2 regions of the Sinorhizobium sp. BJ1 genome follow, and region 2 is predicted to be linked to the other one. Evidence: predicted binding sites of a transcription regulator. Region 2 holds the regulator's gene; the other holds the start of a gene.
What was found. Region 2 encodes LexA, which represses DNA repair genes until DNA is damaged. Its sites were predicted from a motif close to TGTTCNNNNTGTGTTCNG; they were not measured.

Region 1 (5,468 bases), on a different contig from region 2:
GCGACGCTGCGAGGTCTGCTTTCGCTGTGGAAGGCCGAGCTTGCGCCGCAAAGGCTCGCGAGCCTCGCCCTGGAACTCGGTGCCGACGTGCCGATGTGCCTCGACGGCAGGCCGCTCCTTGCCAAGGGGATCGGCGAAGAGCTTGCCCCCCTAGGCGACCTGCCGTCCTTCCCGGTCGTCCTCGTTAATCCGCTCATCGCAGTCTCGACGCCCGTCATCTTCCGGATGCTCGCCCAAAAGCGCAATCCTCCGCTCACCGTTCCGCAAGGCATCCGCACAGCAGCGGACTGGCTGAAGGCACTGGCCGGGATGCGCAACGATCTGGAGCGACCGGCGAGAGCGTTGCAGCCGGCGATCGAGGCGGTGTCTGGGGCATTGCACGCCGCGGAAGCCGATCTCGTACGGATGTCCGGATCCGGCGCCACCTGCTTCGGTCTGTTCGACGGCGACGAAAAGGCGGCTGCGGCCGCGCAACGCATTTCCGCTGATCATCCGGGATGGTACGTTCTAGCCACCCGAACCGCCGGGAAGCGAGGATAGGAAATGCCCGACATCGACGAAACGCGCCCCTTCATTGCCGTCGGGATCGCCGTTCTCACGGTTTCCGATACGCGCACGCGCGCTGACGACAAGTCCGGCGACACGCTCGAGATACGTATACGCGAGGCCGGCCATCGGCTCGAGGCGCGCGCATTGGTGCCCGACGACCGCCAGAGGATCTACGATCAGGTGAGGGCCTGGACGCTGAATGCGTCGATCGACGTCGTCATCACCACCGGCGGAACCGGCTTCACCGGCCGAGACGTGACGCCCGAAGCGCTGGAGCCGCTTTTCGAAAAGCGCATGGACGGGTTTTCCGAGGTCTTTCACCGGATCTCCTACGACAAGATCGGCACATCGACGATCCAGTCGCGGGCAACGGGCGGCGTCGCCAACGCCACGTTCATCTTCGTGCTGCCCGGCTCGCCCGGGGCCTGCAAGGACGCCTGGGATGGGATCCTGAAGCAGCAGCTCGATTACCGGCACATGCCCTGCAACTTCGTCGAGATCATGCCGCGGCTGGATGAACACCTGAAGCGCGGCTGACTGCCCGACCTGTTCCGTTTGGAACAGCCACGCACGGTTGAAGTCGCTAGATTGCTACTCGTCAGCCCACCAGAAGGCAGTGGACGTAGCGAGCCTTTGCATCGGGCGAAGCGAAGACGCCTCTTTCCCTTTCCCCGCGGAGAGAGATTTACAGAACATGTTACATGGTGCCCCACCACAAGGAGATGGAGCAGCATGGCAAGCCCTTTTCGTAGACAAGGTCATTTGAGAGTCGCTTCAGGGGGTGCCGCAAGGCACGCCCCTCTTGTGACGGCACTACCACACTGAAAGGCTTGGGCCGTTTCAAGCCCGCTCGGCCGCAGATCGATTGCCGAGAGCAACCCAGGCCGGAACGAGTTCGGTCGCCAACTTGCGGACCGCCCGAGCGTTGGCGATGTCGCTGAGTTGCATATCGGCGCGTGCAACCGCCACGGCATCCTGCTTGCGCATCAGATACCCGGCCTCGAGCGGCGCGGTCCGCTGCGACAAACGCTTGAGGAGCGGCCGCCTATGCAGGCGAGAAGGGGAGAACCGCGCCGGATCCCTGTGGAGCGAGACATATTCGATGAGCTCGTCCACCCAACGCCCGATGGGACGGGCGCCCGGCTCCAGCAGCATCAGCCAATCACCGCGCGCGGAACGGACGACATCGGCGAGATCCCATTCGGCGCAGAAACGGCAGCCGGCCGCATCGGCGACATGCACGGAACCATCTCTGGAACCGTGGTCCAGGATGATCACGTCACTGACGAGCCCTTCGACGGCCCCGGCGACAAGGACGGACAATGTCTGCGCGAGCTCCGCTTCATTGTCCCGCGTCTCCATTATGATCGTCAGCATACCGTCTCCTAGCGCATCGTCACAACAAATACCACAATTCTTCAGGGGTATTAGCGACCGTAGCGGCGGCGATTGCGCAGCGCCGCAATTTTTGTTCTTGCTTTGTTCTACTTTGTGCGTTAGGAAAATAATCAGAGCGGAACGGAGATACCAAATCGGTTCCGAGGAGATTTCCATGACCGAGCTGTCTCAACTCAGGCAGGGTGCTTTCGCGCCCGGCAATAGCGCAGAGCTGGCGGAAGCCATCGTCACCGGCACCGGCGTCAGAATAGAGATCGATCGCCGCCGGGGACGCGGAGCAGCCCTGAACATGGGGGGCCGCTTCGAGCCGCGGACGAGCGAGGTGTTCGACGACGGGTGGCAGACGATCGAGGAATTGCCGCCGTTCAAGACCGAAGTTCAGATCGAAAAACCCCGCAACGTCATCACGCGCAACGAGTCGCCCGACATCTCGTTCGATCGCTCCATCAATCCGTATAGAGGTTGCGAGCACGGCTGCATCTACTGTTTCGCGCGGCCGACACATGCCTATATGGGGCTTTCGGCCGGGCTCGATTTCGAAGTGAAGCTCTTCGCCAAACCGGACGCGCCCCGCTTGCTGGAACGCGAATTGGCGAAGCCGGACTATAAGGTGCGTCCGATCGCGATCGGCACCAACACCGACCCCTATCAACCGATCGAGAAAGAATGGCGCATCATGCGCCAGATCCTCGAGGTGCTGAAGGCGGCCAATCACCCGGTGATGATCGTGACCAAGTCGGCCATGGTGACGCGCGACATCGATCTGCTCGCCCCGATGGCGGAAAAGGGTCTGGCACGGGTAGGCATTTCCGTAACGACGCTCGACCGCAAGCTGGCACGTACCATGGAACCGCGGGCGTCGACGCCGCCCAATCGGCTCGAGGCAATTCGCGCGGTCTCGGAAGCAGGCATTCCGGCCGGCGTCCTGGTGGCGCCGATCATCCCTGCTCTCAACGATCACGAGATCGAGCGTGTACTCGACGCCGCGAAAACTGCGGGCGCTACGGAGGCGAGCTATGTGCTCCTGCGTCTGCCGCTCGAGGTGAGCCCGCTTTTCCGCGACTGGCTGCTGCGAACCTATCCGGACCGCTACAGACACGTGATGTCGCTCGTCCGTTCGATGCGCGGCGGCAAGGATTATGATGCGGAGTTCGGCAAGCGCATGAAGGGCGCCGGTCCCTATGCGTGGCAGATCGGCCGCCGGTTCGAACTCGCCGCCAAGCGCCTGGAGCTCAATCTCACCCGCCGCCAACTGCGGCACGATATCTTCGTGCCCCCGTTGGGGATGGGGGTGCAATTGTCGTTGCTGTAGGAGGGCGCCAGACGAGCCCCATATTTTGGTTCCGGCGCCTTCCCGCCTCAGGATGGCGCTGGCTTTCCTCCCGGTTTACCGCCGCACACGTACCGGGGGGGCTTGAAGGGAATCGGGCGAATATGCGAGGGTCCCCCGCATGTCACGCCGCAAATCGCCCGATTCCCCGCTTTTTCCGCTCGAGCCGGTGCTTCCGGACTTCAGCTTCGAAATCGCCGCAAAGCGGGATGGTCTTTGGCCGGTCGCAGGCGCCGACGAGGCAGGCCGTGGGCCGCTCGCCGGTCCCGTGGTCGCAGCAGCGGTCATCCTCGACCCGGATGCCGTGCCGGCCGGTCTCAACGACAGCAAACTTCTGACAGCCGAGCAGCGTGAGGCGCTCTTCGGGGAGATCATGGCGACGGCGACCGTATCCATCGCCTCATCCTCCGCCGCGCGTATCGATGCAACCGACATCCTCAAGGCGAGCCTCGACGCCATGCGCCGCGCGATCGACGGCCTTTCGATTGCGGCGCGCTTCGCGCTCATCGACGGCCGCGATGTTCCACTGGGCCTCCCCTGCCATGCGAAGGCGATCATCAAGGGAGATTCCCGTTCCGTGTCGATCGCCGCCGCCTCAATCGTCGCGAAGGTCACCCGCGACCGCATGATGACCCGCGCCGATGCGACCTTTCCCGCCTATGGCTTTGCGCTCCACGCGGGCTATGCGACCGTCAAACACCGCAGCGCCATCGACAGTCACGGACCATGTTCGTTGCATCGCATGAGCTTCCGCCCCTTTCGAGAGGCCCAGGTACAGCCCGTTGCAATCAGCGCTGAACCACTCGACGTCAACTCGTGACGGCAAGGCCATCGCTCCCCTCCGGCGCGGTACGTCTTACCGGAAGCGAGGGTCGCTGCAGCAATCTGGATCGCTGCATGCCTGATCCCCAACCGACTCCGATTTAAGAGACTCTCGGTAGGCTGGTCCGCACTCCGGTAGCGTCGGTATGCGGCAGGAACGCCCGCAGCGCTTTGCAGAATGAGCGAGAACGGCAACCGCTCGGACCAGCCGGCGGCGGGCGGCAGGAGGCCGCGGACGAACCAACAGCCATTGCGCATCCAGGCACGACATGGCCTCGCAGGCCCGGACTCGCCCTGACAGGCCCTGGCCCAAACGAGGAACCCCGCCGAAGCGGGGTTCTCAACTTCGCGAATTATGGTTGAACTTAGTTGAGGCGTCCCTTGACCTCGCCGAGCGCCTGCTCGAACAGCGTCTCCTGGGCGCTGGCGTCGGCCTTTGTGGCAAGCACCTTTTCCGCCGCGCTGATCGCGAGATCAACGGCAGCCGCGCGAACCGCGTTGATCGCGTCGCTCTCGGCCTGCTTGATCTTCTGTTCGGAAAGCGCCGTACGGCGGGCGACATAGTCCTCGGTCTTCTGCTTGGCTTCCGCAGTCAACATCTCCGCCTCGCGCTGGGCGGCGGCGACGATGTTGGCGGCTTCCGCCTCGGCATCCTTGCGCTTGCGCTGGTACTCGGCAACCAGGCTCTGGGCCTCTTCGCGCAGACGCTTGGCTTCCGCCAGTTCGTTGCCGATCTTGTCGGCCCGCGCATCGAGCGCTTCGGCGATCTTGCCCGGCACCTTGAGATAGGCGATGAGAGCGAAAAAGAGGATCAGGCCGACGAGGGCGTAGAAAGTTGCATCAAGTGCCATTGTTCCCTGCTCCTCAGTTGCCGGTCGACGCTTTGACCGCCGCGGCGATCTCGGTCTTGGTGACGTTGCCGCCGATCAATTGTTTGACGACGGCGGTCGCCGTCTCCTCGGCGATCGCACCGACATCGGCAAGCGCCTTGGACTTGATCTCGGCGATGCGCGCTTCGGCAGCGGTGATCTTCTTTGTGAGCTCGGCCTCGACGGCGGTGCGGTCGGCATTGGCCTTGCTCTTGACTTCCTCGCGGGCCGCGTCGGCAATCGAGTGGCCCTTGGCCTTGGCGTTCGCCAGTTCCTGCTCGTAAGATGCAATCGCGGCATCGGCCTCGCCCTTGAGGCGGGAGGCCTGGTCGAGATCCTGGGCGATGCGGTCGTGGCGCTTTTCGAGAATTCCGCCGATGCGCGGAATGATGACCTTCGACATCACGAGATAGAAAAGCCCGAAGGTGATCGCCAGCCAGAGCAGCTGCGAAGCGAAATGGGTCGAATCGAAGGGCGGGAACACGCCGGAACCATGCTCG
Region 2 (5,468 bases):
GCTTTCAGTGACGACGGCATTCATTACCGCGTGCGCGAGACCAACGAAGAGGCGCGGCTTGATGGCAATGTGCTCTTTTCCAGGTGGTTGCCCTGGCCGGATGTTGTCGTTGAGACATGGCTGCTGCCGGCCTCACCCTGGCATGTGCGAGTGCACCGGATCACGACTCCGAGGCCGCTTGAAACAGCCGAAGGCGGCTTTGCCATCGCCAGACGAGACTTCGAGGCCGACACGCTTTCCGCGTCGACAGGCGAGGCCTATGCCATCGGGGAAGAGGATTTCAGCGGAATTCGCGACCTCGGCTCGATGGTCGCGCGCCAAGGTCTGGCGCAGAAGGCGCCACCAAATACCAACCTCATCGCCGCAAAGACGTTGATACCGCAACTGCGGGCTACGATTCCCGCTGGCAAAACGATTCTTCGCTGTGCCGTCCTGGCGGTTCGCGACATCTCGGCCGTAACGAGCGACTGGGACGTTCCGCCCGCCGCCCCGGACATCGCCGCGTTGCGCGCCATCGCGGAGCAAGGCGTGACCGTCAGTGCCATGCAGGCGCCGGGGCGCAAGCCATGACCCGCCCGGCGCTGGCTTTTGCGATGCAGCCCGAAAGGACGGAACACGTCCTGACGCCGGAACTTCTCGCGCGGGTCGACGGTCTTGCGCGCATACTCGATCCGCAACCGATGACTGTGTTCGGCGACAGCCGGTCGAAGCGGTTGCTCGCCGAAGCGGAAATCCTGGTAACCGGCTGGGGCGCTCCACGCTTCGATGCGGCCGTTCTTCGGTCGGCGCCCCGCCTTCGCCTCGTTGTCCATGCGGCAGGAACGGTCAAGGGCCTGATCGACACGACTGTGTTTGATGCGGGAATAACCGTGAGCCATGCGGCCGTGGCCAATGCCGTGCCTGTCGCAGAGTTCACGCTCGCGGCAATCATTTTTGCGGGCAAGCAGGTCTTTCGCTTCCGCGATCTCTATGCCGCCGACAGAGGACGCCAGCGGACCCTGATCCTGCAGGGACAGGCGATTGGAAACTATCGCCGCACGATCGGCATAGTGGGCGCCTCGCGGATCGGAAGACGGGTGATCGACCTCCTTCGCCCCTTCGATTATCGGGTGCTGCTCTACGATCCGCTGGTCGGGCAGGAATGCGCTTCCGGCCTCGGTGGGGAAAAAGTTGAACTCGATACGTTGATGGCGAACTCGGACATCGTCTCGCTGCATGCGCCGGCGCTGCCCGAGACGAGGCACATGATCGACGCACGGCGGCTGTCCTTGATGATGGACGGGGCAACCCTGATCAACACGGCGCGGGGGGCGCTCGTCGATCAAACCGCGCTCATCGACAGGTTGAAGACGGGCGCGATCAACGCCGTCATCGACGTCACAGATCCCGAGGTGCCGGAAGATGCGTCGCCTCTTTATGATCTGCCGAACGTTTTCCTGACCCCGCACATCGCCGGCGCCGTCGGCCTCGAAAGGACACGTCTCGGCGAAATGGCTGTCGATGAAATCGAGCGTTTTCTTGAGGATCGGCCGCTGCTATTCGAGATCCACAAGAGCGACTTGGAGCGCATGGCATGAGCAATTTCGAAGCCGGCCTCTGCACCGTCACCTTCCGTAGCTTGCCCCCGGACAGAATTGTCGAGCTGGCCAGAGAAGCCCGGATTGCCGCAGCCGAATGGGCGGGGGATGCTCATGTTCCTCCCGGGAAGACATCCATAGCCCGGATTGTCGGGCGCCTCAGCAAAAGGGCTGGACTGACGACATCCTACGGCTCCTACGTCGCGCCACCGACCGACGACCTTTCCGAATTCGTGCGCGCAGTTGAAAGTGCGACCGCGCTCGGAGCCTCGAATATCCGCATTTGGCCCGGCACGCGCCGGCGCGATTCCAAGGACTACAACGCCGCTGAGAGACGCGCTGCGGCAGATGCGATCCGCGACATGGGCGCCGAGGCCGCGCGGCACGAGGTGACCGTGTCGTTGGAATATCATCCGCAATCCCTGACGGACACGACCGATTCGGCATGCCGCCTGATCGAGGCGATCGCCCACGACAATGTCTATCTCTATTGGCAGCCGCGGCCCGGGCTCGCGGTCGAGGAGGCGCTCGCCGAGGTCGCGCGGGTCGGTCAGCATGTGTCCCATGTCCACGTCTTCGCCTGGGACCGGGAGCGTAACCGCTTTCCCTTGGCGTCGGCGGCCGACTACTGGCGCACGATCCTCTCCGCCCTTCCGCGGTCTCGCTGGATCGGGCGGCGATTTGCGATGCTGGAATTCGTCGCCAATGACGACCCGGCCGCCTTTCTCGAGGATGCCGCGACACTCGAGCAAATCCTCACCCCGTGAAGAAGCGGGCGCCGCGGCGCGTACCCTTCTCGACCCCAACTTTAGGAAAACATGCGGTCGTCCCGGCACAAGGATGGACTGGCGAAGGCGGTGAAATCCGCCTATATACTTTGGTTTGCTGGGGTCGTAGCTCAGTTGGGAGAGCGCCGCAATCGCACTGCGGAGGTCGAGGGTTCGACTCCCTTCGACTCCACCAGGATTTCCCTCGCCGGAACACCACCAGAAACTGCATTCGCGCCTCACCTGCCGCGATCGCCTGTCCCGAAAGTAAAGGAACGCCGGCCGGACCCCTGGAGGTTGGTGGCACGGCGTTTACACGGACCGAAACGGACTTCTGGCATCGGCCCTCGCTTGCCAAAGAGCGTGATTTGAGAGAGACTTAGCTACTGGCATCATTGCATATCGGCAACTCCCGGAAGTGGAGAACATCATGCCCCTCAAATCTCTGATCGCCGTCACTGCAATCACGCTTCTCACACTTTCAGGATGCGCTTCGACGGGTGCAACGGGCAACACAACCTACACCCAATGGTACGGCCCCTATCCTGAACCTGATTTCGACGTTCTTAGCCCCGGCGGGTTGCGTCTCGCCTACTAGGAAGTGCTCGTCAGGCCGACGCGCAGGTCCCCCCGGACGAAGAGGACGTTCGCCCGAGGTGCGACGCTGCGCCGAAAGCGCCTCTCGCCAACACTTTGTCACTCCGGTCCGGCAATGCTCCCGGTTGCCGCGACGCGCCTCGACGCCCGGCTAAAGTTCACGGAATATTAAGTGCTTGCGGAACACATATGGAACGGATAGTTTCTGTTCTTGATTTGTTTCGCGAATCTGGAGTGACGCGCATGCTGACCCGCAAGCAACAGGAATTGCTTCTGTTCATTCACGAACGGATGAAGGAATCCGGGGTCCCGCCGTCCTTCGACGAGATGAAAGATGCGCTCGATCTCGCGTCGAAGTCGGGCATCCACCGGTTGATCACGGCGCTCGAGGAGCGCGGTTTCATTCGTCGGCTTCCCAATCGGGCCCGTGCGCTCGAGGTCATCAAACTGCCCGAGGCCTATTCGGCTCCCTCTCAGCCGCGACGCGGCTTCTCGCCGAGCGTCATCGAGGGCAGCCTGGGCAAGCCCCCGCTCGCGCCGAAGCCTGCGCCGACGCCGGTCGACAGCGCGTCCATGACGGTGCCCGTCATGGGGCGGATCGCCGCGGGCGTGCCGATTTCGGCCATTCAGAACAACACCCACGAAATTTCCGTACCGGTCGAGATGATCGGCAATGGCGAGCACTACGCGCTCGAAATCAAGGGCGATTCGATGATCGAGGCGGGCATCCTCGATGGGGATACGGTGATTATCCGAAACACGAGCACCGCCAGCCCGGGAGACATTGTCGTGGCGCTGATCGACGACGAGGAAGCAACCTTGAAGCGATTCCGCCGCAAGGGCGCATCGATCGCACTCGAGGCCGCGAATCCGGCTTACGAAACCCGGATATTCGGTCCCGACCGGGTAAAGATTCAGGGCAAACTCGTCGGCCTGATGCGGCGCTATCACTGAGCGGCTTGGGCAGTCTTGGCGACTTGTTAAGTGTTCGTCTGCCTCGGGCGCAAATATTAGGGCCACCACCGAACTATCTTTTGCCTGGAACCGCTCACGTCCGGCAAGCCCCCGGTCGTTCCCACTGCCACAACAGACGGGACTTACCTCCTTCGGCGCCGTCATTCGGCGAAAGTCGGAGGAAGCACATGGCAGAGGTCAGGAAATCCCCGGGGCGCGATCGTCGCCGCGTTGCTGCGGAACAGCCCTAGCTCACCGAAGAACAGGCTCGAAAGATCATCAAGGAAGCCGGCAATTCGCGCGCGAACGCGAACGCCATGGCGGAGAACGTCGAGAAGGCGTAGAGACCGGTGCGGGCGATAGGCCGACCCGGCGTTTTCGAATGTCCGGCCTTCGGCGCGATTCAAACCGATCGCGCTGAGCGGTGATATTTAAGGAATTGTTTGGAGGCCTCGCCCGGAATTGAACCGGGGTACAAGGATTTGCAGTCCTCTGCGTCACCACTCCGCCACGAGGCCTCTCGTGCTCGGAAAATCGAGCGATGGCGGGCGTTTAAAACGAATCCATGTGGAGCGCAAGAGGGAGAGGTCTAAAAAGGACATTCGCAAATAGCTTTGAACAGCCTGCAAGGCGGCACCGTTGGTGCCTGCGATTTATGGCGTTTCAATCGGCGTCGCTGCGGAGCGTGGCCTACTTCCCCGATGAATTCTGCGTTCCCCGTCGACGGGCCCACCAGACGGCGAGCTTGCGGCGGGCACGGCGCACTGCAGGAATGTCGTGGGACAGGACGAGCAAGCCGAGCGGAACCATCCAGAAGCCGAGGACCGGCAGAAAGCCGAGCAGACCGCAAACAACAAGTAGCGAGCCGATCAAAATCCGCAATACAGGCGAGTCGGGCAACGGGATCCGCCACTTGCCGAGCACGATTTGACGCGTTTGCGGATCGATGCCGAAGTACCTCTTCTTGCCGCCGTTCGTCATCACGCCTCTTTCATCCAACTTCCCAACAGTTGGTGCTTTCTCCACAGGCCCGCAACCGGCACCGTAGATTTTTTTTGAAAAACCGCTTGGCAAATCGACAAAGCATTTGTATTAGCAGCCTCACTTCTGCGGCGCAGATGATCCCTGGTAGCTCAGCGGTAGAGCACTCGACTGTTAATCGATAGGTCGCCGGTTCGAATCCGGCCCGGGGAGCCAGTTTCAGAAAAGGCCTGCACCTCATAGTGCAGGCCTTTTTAATTGCATCTTCAAAGACTTACCGTGACATGCGTACGCGTGAAGCCCCGTGGAGTACGATTAGATTTTTCCATTCTGGGTACTTTTTGGGTACTTTTAGGCCTACAAAGGCAGTGGAGAACCGGCATCCGATGAGGTCGGATGATTTTTCACGTTACGTTGTGAAACATCCAGCGAGCGGCATCTACCGCTACTATCGCCGTGTTCCGACCGTTGTCGCCCATCTCGATAAGCGGGCTCACGTTAAGAAGTCGCTGAAGACGAACAACCTGAAGGCGGCCTTGGAGCGGGCAGAGCAAGTGCACGAGGCGGCTGAGAACTTCTGGCGCGCGCTTCT

Region 1: a site for LexA is predicted at 2,019-2,036, ahead of CO676_RS05655 (PA0069 family radical SAM protein). Genes of this name have one in related genera too.

What each region holds. Positions count from the first base shown of each region.
Region 1 covers NZ_NWTH01000003.1:463,843-469,310, forward strand. The annotation lists gene CO676_RS05640 (4-(cytidine 5'-diphospho)-2-C-methyl-D-erythritol kinase) at 1-540, shown strand, start outside; gene moaB (molybdenum cofactor biosynthesis protein B) at 544-1,086, shown strand; gene CO676_RS05650 (glycosyl transferase) at 1,390-1,926, opposite strand; gene CO676_RS05655 (PA0069 family radical SAM protein) at 2,102-3,259, shown strand; gene CO676_RS05660 (ribonuclease HII) at 3,399-4,097, shown strand; gene CO676_RS05665 (F0F1 ATP synthase subunit B) at 4,465-4,950, opposite strand; gene CO676_RS05670 (F0F1 ATP synthase subunit B) at 4,964-5,468, opposite strand, start outside.
Region 2 covers NZ_NWTH01000005.1:453,319-458,786, forward strand. The annotation lists gene CO676_RS10605 (DUF2264 domain-containing protein) at 1-570, shown strand, start outside; gene CO676_RS10610 (hydroxyacid dehydrogenase) at 567-1,577, shown strand; gene CO676_RS10615 (TIM barrel protein) at 1,574-2,344, shown strand; tRNA gene CO676_RS10620 (tRNA-Ala) at 2,465-2,540, shown strand; gene CO676_RS35190 (hypothetical protein) at 2,775-2,942, shown strand; gene lexA (transcriptional repressor LexA) at 3,185-3,895, shown strand; tRNA gene CO676_RS10640 (tRNA-Cys) at 4,340-4,413, opposite strand; gene CO676_RS10645 (hypothetical protein) at 4,586-4,876, opposite strand; tRNA gene CO676_RS10650 (tRNA-Asn) at 5,018-5,092, shown strand; gene CO676_RS36000 (DUF6538 domain-containing protein) at 5,263-5,468, shown strand, end outside.